One region of the Paenibacillus sp. FSL R7-0189 genome, then DNA from elsewhere that is predicted to be linked to it. Evidence: predicted binding sites of a transcription regulator. Region 1 holds the regulator's gene; the other holds the start of a gene.
The links. The regulator Rex, encoded in region 1, represses fermentation and respiration genes when NADH is low (regulators of the CRP and FNR family bind a similar motif). The targets are predictions, from matches to a motif close to TTGTGAAATATTTCACAA.
Positions count from the first base shown of each region.

Region 2: a site for Rex is predicted at 1,781-1,798, ahead of MKY63_RS10665 (cytochrome ubiquinol oxidase subunit I). Genes of this name have one in related genera too.

Region 1 is NZ_CP150223.1:4,768,878-4,774,729, reverse strand. It holds gene MKY63_RS20805 (AAA family ATPase) at 1-929, opposite strand, end outside; gene MKY63_RS20800 (hypothetical protein) at 922-1,464, opposite strand; gene MKY63_RS20795 (DUF5590 domain-containing protein) at 1,875-2,393, opposite strand; gene MKY63_RS20790 (amidohydrolase) at 2,566-3,867, opposite strand; gene MKY63_RS20785 (redox-sensing transcriptional repressor Rex) at 3,854-4,507, opposite strand; gene dinG (ATP-dependent DNA helicase DinG) at 4,638-5,852, opposite strand, start outside.
Region 2 is NZ_CP150223.1:2,464,824-2,470,675, forward strand. It holds gene MKY63_RS10650 (trypsin-like peptidase domain-containing protein) at 1-697, shown strand, start outside; gene MKY63_RS10655 (cold-shock protein) at 1,117-1,317, shown strand; gene MKY63_RS10660 (cold-shock protein) at 1,410-1,637, shown strand; gene MKY63_RS10665 (cytochrome ubiquinol oxidase subunit I) at 1,860-3,263, shown strand; gene cydB (cytochrome d ubiquinol oxidase subunit II) at 3,250-4,266, shown strand; gene cydD (thiol reductant ABC exporter subunit CydD) at 4,266-5,852, shown strand, end outside.

The DNA.
Region 1 (5,852 bases):
GACAGATGCCGCTGCTCAACCTCTGTCAATTCCTCACGCATCATATAAATTGCTGCCTCATTCATAACACTTTCGAGCTGAGCACCGGAAAAACCATAGGCTTCTTCGGAAATTTTGTCGAGGTTCACATTTGCATGAAGCGGCTTATTTTTGGCATGCAATTCGAGAATCGATTTACGGCCTTTTTTATCAGGCATGTCGACTTGAATATGACGGTCAAACCGGCCAGGACGCAGCAATGCTGAATCAAGCATTTCTTTACGATTAGTGGCTGCTACCAGCAGAATGCGCGGCGTTTCGTTGTTATAGATCCCGTCCATCTCGGTCAACAGCTGATTCAAGGTCTGATCATATTCTCGCTGCTGTCCGCCTTCACGCTTACCGCCAATTACGTCAATTTCATCTATGAAAATAATAGCGCTTTGCTTGTTTTCCTTAAGGGCGCGGGTACGGGCATCCTTAAACAAATCGCGGATACGGCCGGCACCGACACCTACGTACATTTCTACAAACTCACTGCCTGATGCTGCCACAAATACAGAGTTCGTATAATGTGCTGCTGCTCTAGCCATAAGGGTCTTACCTGTTCCTGGAGGGCCTGTAAGCAGAATCCCTTTCAAAGGCCGAATCCCGAATTTGCTGATTTCCTCATGCCGGATCAAAAAATCCAACGCTTCACGAAGCTCCTGCTTTGCATTGTCTTGCCCGCCAATTTCTTCAAAAGTGAGCTTTGAAGGTCCATCCTTCTTGCGTTTCTTCCCGGCACCTGCATTTACCGCAAGTCCGCCTCTTAAATGAGCAATGATAAGTAAAGCCGTGAGCATCCCAGCAGCAATTACAATCGGGAATATATTAATGCCTAGAAAAGCCATAAAAATAAACAAGACAGGAACAAATCCGATTAGAATTTCTTTAAGGTATTTAGGCATTATTCCATACCCCCAATGTCGCAGGTTTACGCGGCAAAATAATAAATTTGCTTTCTTTTCCATTACTCAAGCTTACATAGACATTATTGTCGTCAATTTCTGTTGAGGCTATCACATTTTTATATTGCGGATATTGCGCTTTGAGTCCATCAAGTTCTGTGGGTATAAGTGTATATTTACGGCTCTCCATGGCTTCAGCTACAGAGAACATCGCTTTATCCCAGTATTCATCCAGCAGTTCACTGGAGTTCTGTTCTACATCAAGTTTCAGTGTACGTCCATCAATCATCGATTTTCCTTCTTTGGAGACGTACTGAACCAGTTCACGTAATTTCGTGCCTGGCTGGAGATCAAGTTTCAAAGTGACCTCATTGCGGTTAATACTGATATGAGAATTATTGACGCCCTCATATTGAGATACAATCTTCTGAAGTGGTTCCTGCATTGCAAACTGACGATACAAAAAGAAGCCACCAAACAATAGAGTAGCCGACAGTAGAGACGTTATCAGCACAGGTACAAGACGTAATTTCAAGAAACGTCCTCCTCTCAAAGATGACAAAATATAAAGCTCATTATAATAATCTATAGCTATTTGAGAGCTCATCAGAGAGACTGAAGTCTCTTATTGCTGTTCTAATTACAAGTAGTAGTATATCACAGGTGTATATACTAATTTCAAAATAAATGTGAATATATTTAAAATTTAATTTTTTAAAAATTTCCATCAATACCAAATATATTCCTCACTTTCGACAAAACCGGCCTTGATTTTTAATCAATCGGCTTATTTTTGTATGTGAATTTAAAAGAATATTCGGTGATAACTACCCATTCAGTATATCACTTAGTATATCACTTTTGTACATCAAATAAATGTAAACAAGCGAACTTATAATAAGTTCGCTTGTTTACTATGCCACCCTTAATTTCCTTATGTTCGGCTTAACTTTTAGGTAAACTGTAACCTTCACCCATTCGGGACCCATCCGAAAACCGATAAAATTGATAATAATACCGACCGCTCTGTTTATAAAAAAGCTGCCAAGCATACTCTCCGTTATATACTCCCGGCAGCAAGCGTTCAATCGTTATGTCCGGAAGATCAGCTTTGATAATGCCGCGTATTTGGGCTTCCGAGGTTCCTTTACTTAGTTCCTCAGCAAACACTGCGTCGTCGCCTTCAGCAAATTTTCCATCTACCGTAAAGCGGACCCAGACCATAAGAGCAGTCCCGGCTTCATTTTTTCCTGTTAAAACCCAGTACACTGCATTTTCATCCCAAACCGATTTTTGTGCTTTGGTTACCTCTGTTAGACCCGCTCTGGTTTTGGCAACATCCTTAGCGATATCACGCTCGTTCCATTGATCTTTCATAATATAGGCATAGAACTGGATAAGTCCAAACCCCAGGAGCAGAATCAGAACTGACCCCAGGAGGATCCATTTTTTCCTTTTCTTCAAGGTACAGCTCCCTTTCTAGTAATATATCTTTTTTGATTATATAACACACCTGCGTGTTTATCCAAAATTTCATAATTTTCTAGCTTTCCCAGTCTTAAAAATGCACAAAAGGCCGCAACTTTTGCTAAAAGCAAAAAGTCGCAGCCTATTATTTATTCGTTATTCTCCAGACTTAACGCTTCAATAAACCTTCGAAGGCTTCTTGCGCTTTACGCCGGATAGCTTCCTCATCCAGGGTTAAGCATTGTCCATGCTTGATGACCTGTTTACCATTCACCCACACATGCTCAACATCCTTAGCGCTAGCAGAGTAAACTGCATGAGACAACAGATCTGTGTGTGGCAGCAAATGCGGCTGATCGATATCAATAGCAATGAAATCAGCTTTCATCCCTACAGCAAGTCTGCCTACATTATTTAAAAAGATGGACTGCGCGCCATATTCTGTAGCCATACGCAGAGCTTCTGGAGCAGGGACAGCCGTTGGATCACCGCTGACACCCTTATGAATGAGAGCTGCAAGCCGCATCTCTTCAAACATATCCAAGTTATTGTTACTTGCCGCGCCATCCGTGCCAAGAGACACCTTCACACCAGCTTTTAGAAGATCAGTAACCCGAGCCACTCCGCTAGCCAGCTTCAAATTACTGCCCGGATTATGAGATACACCCACATTATGGCGAGCCAAGATCTCAATCTCTTCATCATTTAAATGAACACCATGTGCAACTATCGAGGGACGTGTGAACATTCCAAGCTTCTCTAAGTGAGCTACAGGACGCAACCCGTAATCCGCCACATTTTGTTCCACTTCACGTTTCGTTTCGGACATATGCGTATGCATCGGTAAATCCAGATCATGCGCTGCCTGCACGAACTTAACCAGGAAGGCAGGAGGGCAAGTATAAGGGGCGTGTGGCGAGATCATAGTAGTAATTCTACCGTCAGCCTTTCCATGCCAGTTACGGGCAAAAGAAATCGCTTCCGCAAGCTTGTGATTCTGTACATCCTCTGGACATAACCCGATCACACCACGCATCAATACGGAACGGATACCTGATAACTCAGCTACCTCGGCTACTCGGTCCATATGATCATACATATCGAGGAAGGTCGTAGTTCCACCCTTCAGCATTTCCAATACAGATAAGGAGGTTCCCCAGTATACATCATCACCGGTGAACTTTTCCTCCATCGGCCACATTTTCTCCTGAAGCCACACTTGTAGCGCTAAATCATCTCCATATCCACGCAGCAAAGACATCGCCGCATGACCATGTGTGTTTACAAGTCCAGGCATGAACAGCAGACGGCTGCCATCAACCACTTGCACTCCAGCTTCCATCTGAGGCTCTTCTTTTCCTATGTAAGTGATTAAATCATCTTCAATAGTCATATATCCACTCAGAACCGGCTCATCCGTTCCCGGAGTCAGAAAATACCCGCCCTTAATTATCGTTTTATTGTTGTTCATGTTCGCTTTCTTCCTTTCCATCCCGCAAGTAATAAGCAAGACTTTGCAGATCAGTTGTAAAATCAGCTGCATGCACCCGGATATTCGGTGGTGTCTTCAGAATCACAGGGGCAAAGTTCAAAATCGCTTCAATCCCAGAAGAAATGAGGATATCTGCTACATTTTGAGCTTCTGAATCAGGTACGGTAATAATGGCAATGCGAATACCTTGCTCACGAATTGTGCTGCCTAGTTCATCCATCGGTTGCACAGTAAGGGAGTTGATCTTACGTCCAACCTTAGGAGCGTACGAATCAAATATAGCCGTGATTTTCATAGTATCTTTGAGATATGCATTGTAATTAGACAAGGCATGTCCGAGATTACCTGCTCCAACTAAAGCTACATTAAGCTGTTGATCCAGCTTCAGGATATGACGGATTTTCTCAATAAGATACGTTACATCATAGCCGATACCTTTTCTGCCGAAGTCACCAAAATATGCTAAATCCTTACGAATCTGTGCGGGATTAAGATCAAGCTTTTGCCCAAGTTCCTGAGAGGAAACTGTTAATATTTCGCGATTCTGGAGATCATTCAAAAAACGCAAGTACACAGGCAGTCTGCGAACAACGGCTTCTGATATTTTATCCGATTTCATATTTTCCCTCCTAAAAATAGTAATGTTCTTGTGAAAATCCATATTCAAACGTCTACCTCTCCTTATTAAGGACGGTACTGTAACACACCGCCCTTAAGGATAAGGAGGAGCTAAACTGAAGACGAGCGTTTTAAGAAGCGCCGCCATCCTCTAGCCATTCCGCTATGCGAGGGACCATTTGATCAGTAAGCATATGCTCCATTTTGGGACCAGGCAATGAATAAAGGAAATACTTCCCGTAATGAGATTCAATAACCCTCGTATCATAAACAATAACTATTCCGCGATCCTGCGCCGTGCGAACCAGTCTTCCGAATCCCTGCTTAAAACGAATAACCGCTTGAGGAACAGATAATTTCATGAACGGATTCTTCTTCTGGGCCTGCAATAACTCAGACTTCGCTTCCGCCAACGGGTGATTCGGCGGTTGAAACGGAAGTCTCACGATGGCCAGGCAAGTCAGTGCTTCACCTGGAATATCTACACCTTCCCAGAAGCTGCTCGTCCCCAGCAGAACGGATGCTGCACTGTCCTGAAAGCGGCGGATCAGCTTGCTCCGGCTGCCACCTTCCACGCCTTGACCAAGCACCGTAATCTCTTGTGAGGCTAAAGCCTCTTTAAGCGGATCATATACCTGACGCAGCATTTTATAAGAAGTAAACAGAACCAGCATCCGCCCACGTGTTGTTTTAGCAGCTTCCGATAATGACTGTACGAGTGTATCGACAAATCGAGCATCGCCCACACTCCCCTTCACACTAGGAAAATCACGCGGTATAACTAGCAGTGCCTGCTCGCGATACTTAAAGGGGGATGGAAGGAGTGAGGTCATTAGACGTCCCTCTTCCGCAGCTTCGTTAAGTCCGAGATTATCAATCATAAATTGAAAAGATTTATCTACAGACAGCGTCGCCGAGGTAAGCACGATGCTTTTTTTCTTATCGAAGAACAACTCTTTAAGCTGGCTGCTAACATCCACAGGGACGGCATACAGCTGTAGTGATTTGCTGCGGTAATTTCCATTTGCCTCCAGCCAATATACTACATTATCGTCATTCAGCCCCATAAAGAATCTTACTTGCTCACGGATGGAAGCCAAATCCTTAAATAAACCGCTAATATCAGTAACAAGACTGTCTGCTGAGGATTGGCTTTCCTGGTCACGCATCTCGTTAAGCATTTTATCACCCTTACGGATGATATCGCTTAACGTCAGATTCATAGTGTTCTCTAGCGCAACTAATTCATCCCAATCCTTCGGCTTACGGGCGGGAAGCAACCGCATAACCAGTTGTCCCGCTTCCCCCGCCCCTGCATCACTGCGTTCCGGCAAAAGGCTGAACAG
Region 2 (5,852 bases), 2.3 Mb from region 1:
CAAAGGAATCGATACCATCGCGCAGCTCGGTGATTCCTCTAAGCTTCGTCTAGGTGAAACGGTCATTGCTATCGGTAATCCGCTAGGACTTGGTGATACATTGACCTCGGGGATTGTTAGCTATACTGAACGGATGGTTCCCGTATCCCTTAATCAGGATGGAGTATATGACTGGGAACAAGAAGTGATACAGACTGATGCGGCGATTAATGAAGGAAATAGTGGCGGCGCGTTAGTGGATCTCGATGGCAAGGTCATTGGAATTAACACGATGAAGATTTCAGATACGGGTGTAGAGGGTCTGGGTTTTGCAATTCCTGCGAATCATGTGATAGATATCGCTAATGAGCTGGCTGAAAAAGGGCATATTGCCCGTTCGTACTTGGGTGTATATTCAGTTGATTTGAACAATCCGTACGTTCCACTAGCAGAAGATCAACGCAATGAATTGAACCTGCCGAACAGTGTTAAGGATGGAGTAGTTGTTCTAGAAGCCGTTGGCCCTGCGAAGGAAGCTGGACTGCAATTCAATGATGTCATTACCAAATTTAATGATCAATCCATCATATCTACCCTTTCTCTTCGCAAGTACTTATATAATCATACGAAGATCGGTGATGATCTGAAAATTACTTACTATCGAAACGGCGAGGCCAAACAGGCAACAGTTAAACTTCTTGAAAAACCACAGGAATAATATGCTGGAGGTCGGTATATAATGATATAGCAGTTACGACAAGTAGAGCGGACTACCCCTTCGATTCCGAGGGGGTACCTTCTTGAAAAAGCGGATAAAAGTAACGTTTTTGGGAAAGCTATTTTTCTAAAACCATGATAATTATGCCAGAAAAAGGATCTATTTAGGGAATAAACACTAAGTGGCAGCCCTTACATTGGAAGGTAATACTTATTAGGGCAAAACCGGATATATTCGGATGCTTGCTTGCCTTTGCTAATCAGGTGTGGTAATATGATATCAATCATACATTTAGTCCCTAATTCTCGCATTGAAAAGGGCTGTCATATTTGGTAATACAACCTTTTTCAATGTGTGAATTTTTTCTTTGTTTGAAGATAAAAAGAACATATTAATTTAAATTTGTGGAGGTAACACACATGCAAACAGGTACAGTTAAATGGTTCAACGCAGAAAAAGGATTCGGATTTATCGAAGTTGAAGGCGGAAGCGACGTATTCGTTCACTTCAGCGCAATCACTGGCGACGGCTTCAAAACTTTGGACGAAGGCCAACGCGTTGAATTCAACGTTGTTCAAGGCAACCGTGGACCACAAGCCGAAAACGTTGTAAAACTGTAATAATAGAAGAAACCGTCCCAGCTTGTGAAAGTTGGGACGGTCTTTTTATATCTAGTTACTCACTATTGACTTACAGGATGGGAGGAACGGCAATGAACTACCGGAAGAAACCTTTGGAAGAAATACCGGAAGAAAATACCGCAATTTGGGCATGTACCAATGAGGGATGCAACGGATGGATGAGGGATAATTTCGCATTTGAACATGCGCCTTCTTGCCGTCTATGTGACTCTCCAATGGTTCGCAGCACGAAGATGCTACCCCAATTGCTTAATTCGAATGGCGATCTCAAATCGCTGAAGAAGGGTATTTCCATCTAACCAATACCTAAATGAGTCAAGCATTTAATAGAACGACGAACCACTCAAGACGGGTAAACCGTCTTATTTTTTTTGCTTTCTTTGTGCTAAATTGTGATCTTTGTCACAAATCATTTGAATTTCACCGTTAAATGACTATCTTTATGTGACATTTATCACAAAAAGAAGCTTAAATTTTTGACAGAATATAATTAACGAAAAGGGGAGAAGGAAGGGACAAATATGGATACAGTAATGCTGTCGCGTATACAATTTGCGTCGACGACAATATTCCACTATTTCTTTGTACCGGTATCAATCGGACTAGCGCTCTTGATTGCAATCATGGAGACAATGTACGTTAGAAAAGGTAATGAAGAGTACAAAAAAATGGCGCAGTTCTGGGGAAAGCTATTCCTCATCAATTTTGCAGTAGGGGTAGTTACAGGGATATTGCAGGAATTTCAGTTCGGGATGAACTGGTCCGATTATTCACGTTTTGTTGGTGATGTATTCGGGGCTCCACTTGCAGTTGAGGCATTGGCAGCCTTTTTCCTGGAGTCTACTTTTATTGGGATATGGATATTCGGCTGGGATAAGGTATCCAAGCGAGTACATTTACTGTCCATCTGGCTGGTAGCATTCGGTACGATGTTATCTGCATTCTGGATTCTAGCGGCTAACTCTTTTATGCAGCATCCTGTGGGTTTTGAGATAAATAATGGACGTGCAGAAATGAATGATTTCTTCGCGCTTATTACGAACGGACAATTGCTGGTTGAATTCCCACATACAGTACTGGCTGCTTATGCAACAGGTGCTTTTCTTGTAACAGGTATTAGTGCTTATAAAATATTGAAGAAACAAGAGGTTTCTTTCTTTAAGAAGTCTTTTCAGATTGCAGCTATCGTAGGGATTATTTCTTCTATTGGTGTAGCTGTTGCTGGTCACGCCCAAGCGCAATATTTGGTTGAAACTCAACCAATGAAAATGGCAGCTTCCGAAGGACTGTGGGGTAAGAGTGGTGACCCGGCACCTTGGACCGTATGGGCAAACATTGATCCAGAGAATCAAATCAGTACTGGAGAATTTCAAATTCCTTATATGCTGAGTTTCCTTTCATACAGTAAATTTTCCGGTGAAGTTAAAGGTATGCTTGAGCTGCAAGCGGAGTATGAGCAAACCTATGGCCCCGGTGACTATATTCCACCTGTACGTACGACATTCTGGAGTTTCCGGATCATGGTTCTAGCAGGAACGTTAATGATTGTATTGGGAATGTACGCTATGTACTTAATGTGGCGCAAAAAAATGGACCGTCCGAACACTTGGTTTATGCGGTTCATGTTATGGGGCTTGTTGCTTCCTCCGATTGCGAATACAGCCGGTTGGGTTATGACCGAATTCGGGCGTCAGCCATGGACGGTATTCGGACTGATGACAACGGAAGACAGTGTGTCGCCTAATATTACAAGTGGTCAAGTTCTGTTCTCCGTGATTTCTTTTACAACGATTTATTTAATTCTAGGATTAGTGTTGGTCGGATTGTTTATTAAAGTGATTAAAAAAGGTCCTTATGCGATGGATAACGATCACGGCGATTCGAATGATCCATATAACGAGGAGGGTTCCCATGATATCTCTTAATGAATTGTGGTTTGTGCTGATTGCAGTTCTGTTTATAGGGTTCTTCTTCCTGGAGGGTTTCGATTTCGGCGTAGGGATGGAAACACAAATTCTCGCTAAAAATGATACAGAGCGCCGTGTTCTGATTAACTCGATCGGACCCTTCTGGGATGGGAATGAGGTATGGCTTATCACCGCTGCGGGTGCAATGTTTGCGGCTTTCCCGGAGTGGTATGCAACGCTGTTTAGTGGATTCTATATTCCTTTTGTATTTGCCTTATTAGCTCTGATAGCGCGTGGTGTCGCTTTTGAATTCAGAGGTAAACGTGATTCATTGGCTTGGAAAAGAACTTGGGATGCCTGTATCTTTATCGGCAGCTTCCTTCCACCATTCCTCTTGGCTGTAGTGTTTGCAAGCTTTATCAAAGGGTTGCCTATTGATGGGGATATGCAAATGTATGCAGGGTTCACAGATATCGTGAATGTGTACACTGTAGTAGCAGGGCTTACTGTTGTCCTTCTGTGCCTGGTGCATGGTCTCATGTTCACAACGCTGCGTACAGTGGGTGATCTACAGGCTCGCGCTCGCAAGTTGGCACAAAAATTGCTGATACCACTCGCAGCTTTATTTACTGCTTTTGTGATTATGACTTATAATATGACGGATATTTTCGAGCAACGTGGAACGGTTCTTATGATTATTGTAGCCCTGGGAGTTATCGCCTTTGTACTGTCCGGTTACTTCATGACGAAGAAGAAGGACGGCTACGCTTTTGGAATGACAGGAGCGGTAATGGCGCTTTCGGTAACTTCTATCTTTGTAGGATTGTTCCCGCGTGTTATGATTAGTTCAATTGATCAAGCTTTTAATTTGACGATCACTAATGCGGCTTCGGGCCATTACTCTTTGAAGGTAATGACGATTGTGGCACTGACCATCCTTCCGTTCGTATTGGGATATCAAATTTGGAGTTACTTTGTCTTTCATAAACGGGTTCACGAGAAGGAGCATCTTGAATACTAATGGATAAAAACTTGCTTGGGTATAAAGGAGTTAAGCCAGTCTTTCTGATTGTAGGCTTCCTTACCCTGGTGCAAAGCTTGTCCATACTTCTGCTGGCTAAATCGCTGGCAGAAGTAATCTCTGCGCTATTTGCGGGAGAACCTCTGAAGGAACAATGGGGCACTGCGCTATTGTTCCTTCTTGCATTTCTTGTGCGCCATGCTTGTGCTATGCTGATGAGCCGTGTCTCTTACCGCTTCGCGGAAGCAACGGGCAGCACTATGCGGAGGGAAATGATGGACAAGCTCTTCCAGCTTGGCCCTAGAATGGTGGGCGGGCGTGGAACCGGGGATCTTGTTACACTAGTGCTGGAAGGCGTAACTAAATTCCGCACGTATCTGGAAGCAATCATTCCTAGAATGGTAGGGATGTCTGTTACACCGGTCTTGGTGCTTATTTACGTCTTTACGATGGACACTACGAGCGGGATTATTCTTACGGTAACTATGCCGATTATTATTGTTTTTATGATTTTGATTGGGATGACGGCCCGTAAGCAAATGGATCGGCAATTGAAATCATATCGCACATTATCTAATCATTTCGTAGACTCACTACGTGGACTAGAAACATTAAAATTTCTAGGGCGCAGTCGTGGTCATAGCGACAGCATTGCTACGGTCAGCGATCGTTATCGCTCGGCGACCATGCGTACGCTGCGAGTGGCCTTTTTGTCATCGTTCGCCCTGGATTTCTTCACTATGCTGTCTGTAGCTTCTGTAGCGGTAAGTCTTGGTTTGCGGCTTGTAAATGAACAAATGACATTGGTTACGGGCTTAACGATTCTAATCTTGGCTCCGGAATATTTCCTGCCTGTCAGATTGGTGGGTTCAGATTTCCATGCTACTTTGGATGGGAAAGAAGCCGCTGAAGCAATGAAGAGCATTATAGATCAAGATGAGGTGAAGGCTGAAGTAATCGGCCCTAACGGTAATCTATCTGTCGGTTCTGCAGCAAAAACATCGGAACAAATATTCACTTGGCATGAGAATAGCGTGCTCACATTAAATGACGTTAGCGTGAAGTATGAGGAAGCAGGGCTTTCTTCGCTGGAAGCGCTGAACCTGCAATTTAAAGGAGCTAGCAAAATTGGGATTATCGGAGAGAGCGGGGCCGGTAAATCTACTTTAGTGGATATATTAGGGGGCTTCTTACACCCTACCTCAGGAAGTATCACGGTTAACAGTACAACGGTTAGTGCATTAACGGATGAGGCTTGGCGAAAACAGACCTCATATATCCCGCAGCGTCCGTATATTTTTAGCGGCACGTTAGCGGATAATATACGTTTTTATTACCCTGAGGCTTCTATGGAAGCTGTTGCCGCGGCAGTGAAAGCTACTGGTTTATCGGGGCTGGTGGATACACTTCCGCATGGCTTAGATGAGATGATTGGTGGCGGCGGCCGTTCGTTCAGCGGTGGCCAGGAGCAACGGGTGGCATTAGCCCGGGCACTGCTTAGCAGCCGTCCAATTATGCTTCTAGATGAGCCAACGGCGCATCTGGATATTGAAACGGAATATGAGTTGAAGGAGACGATGGTGCCC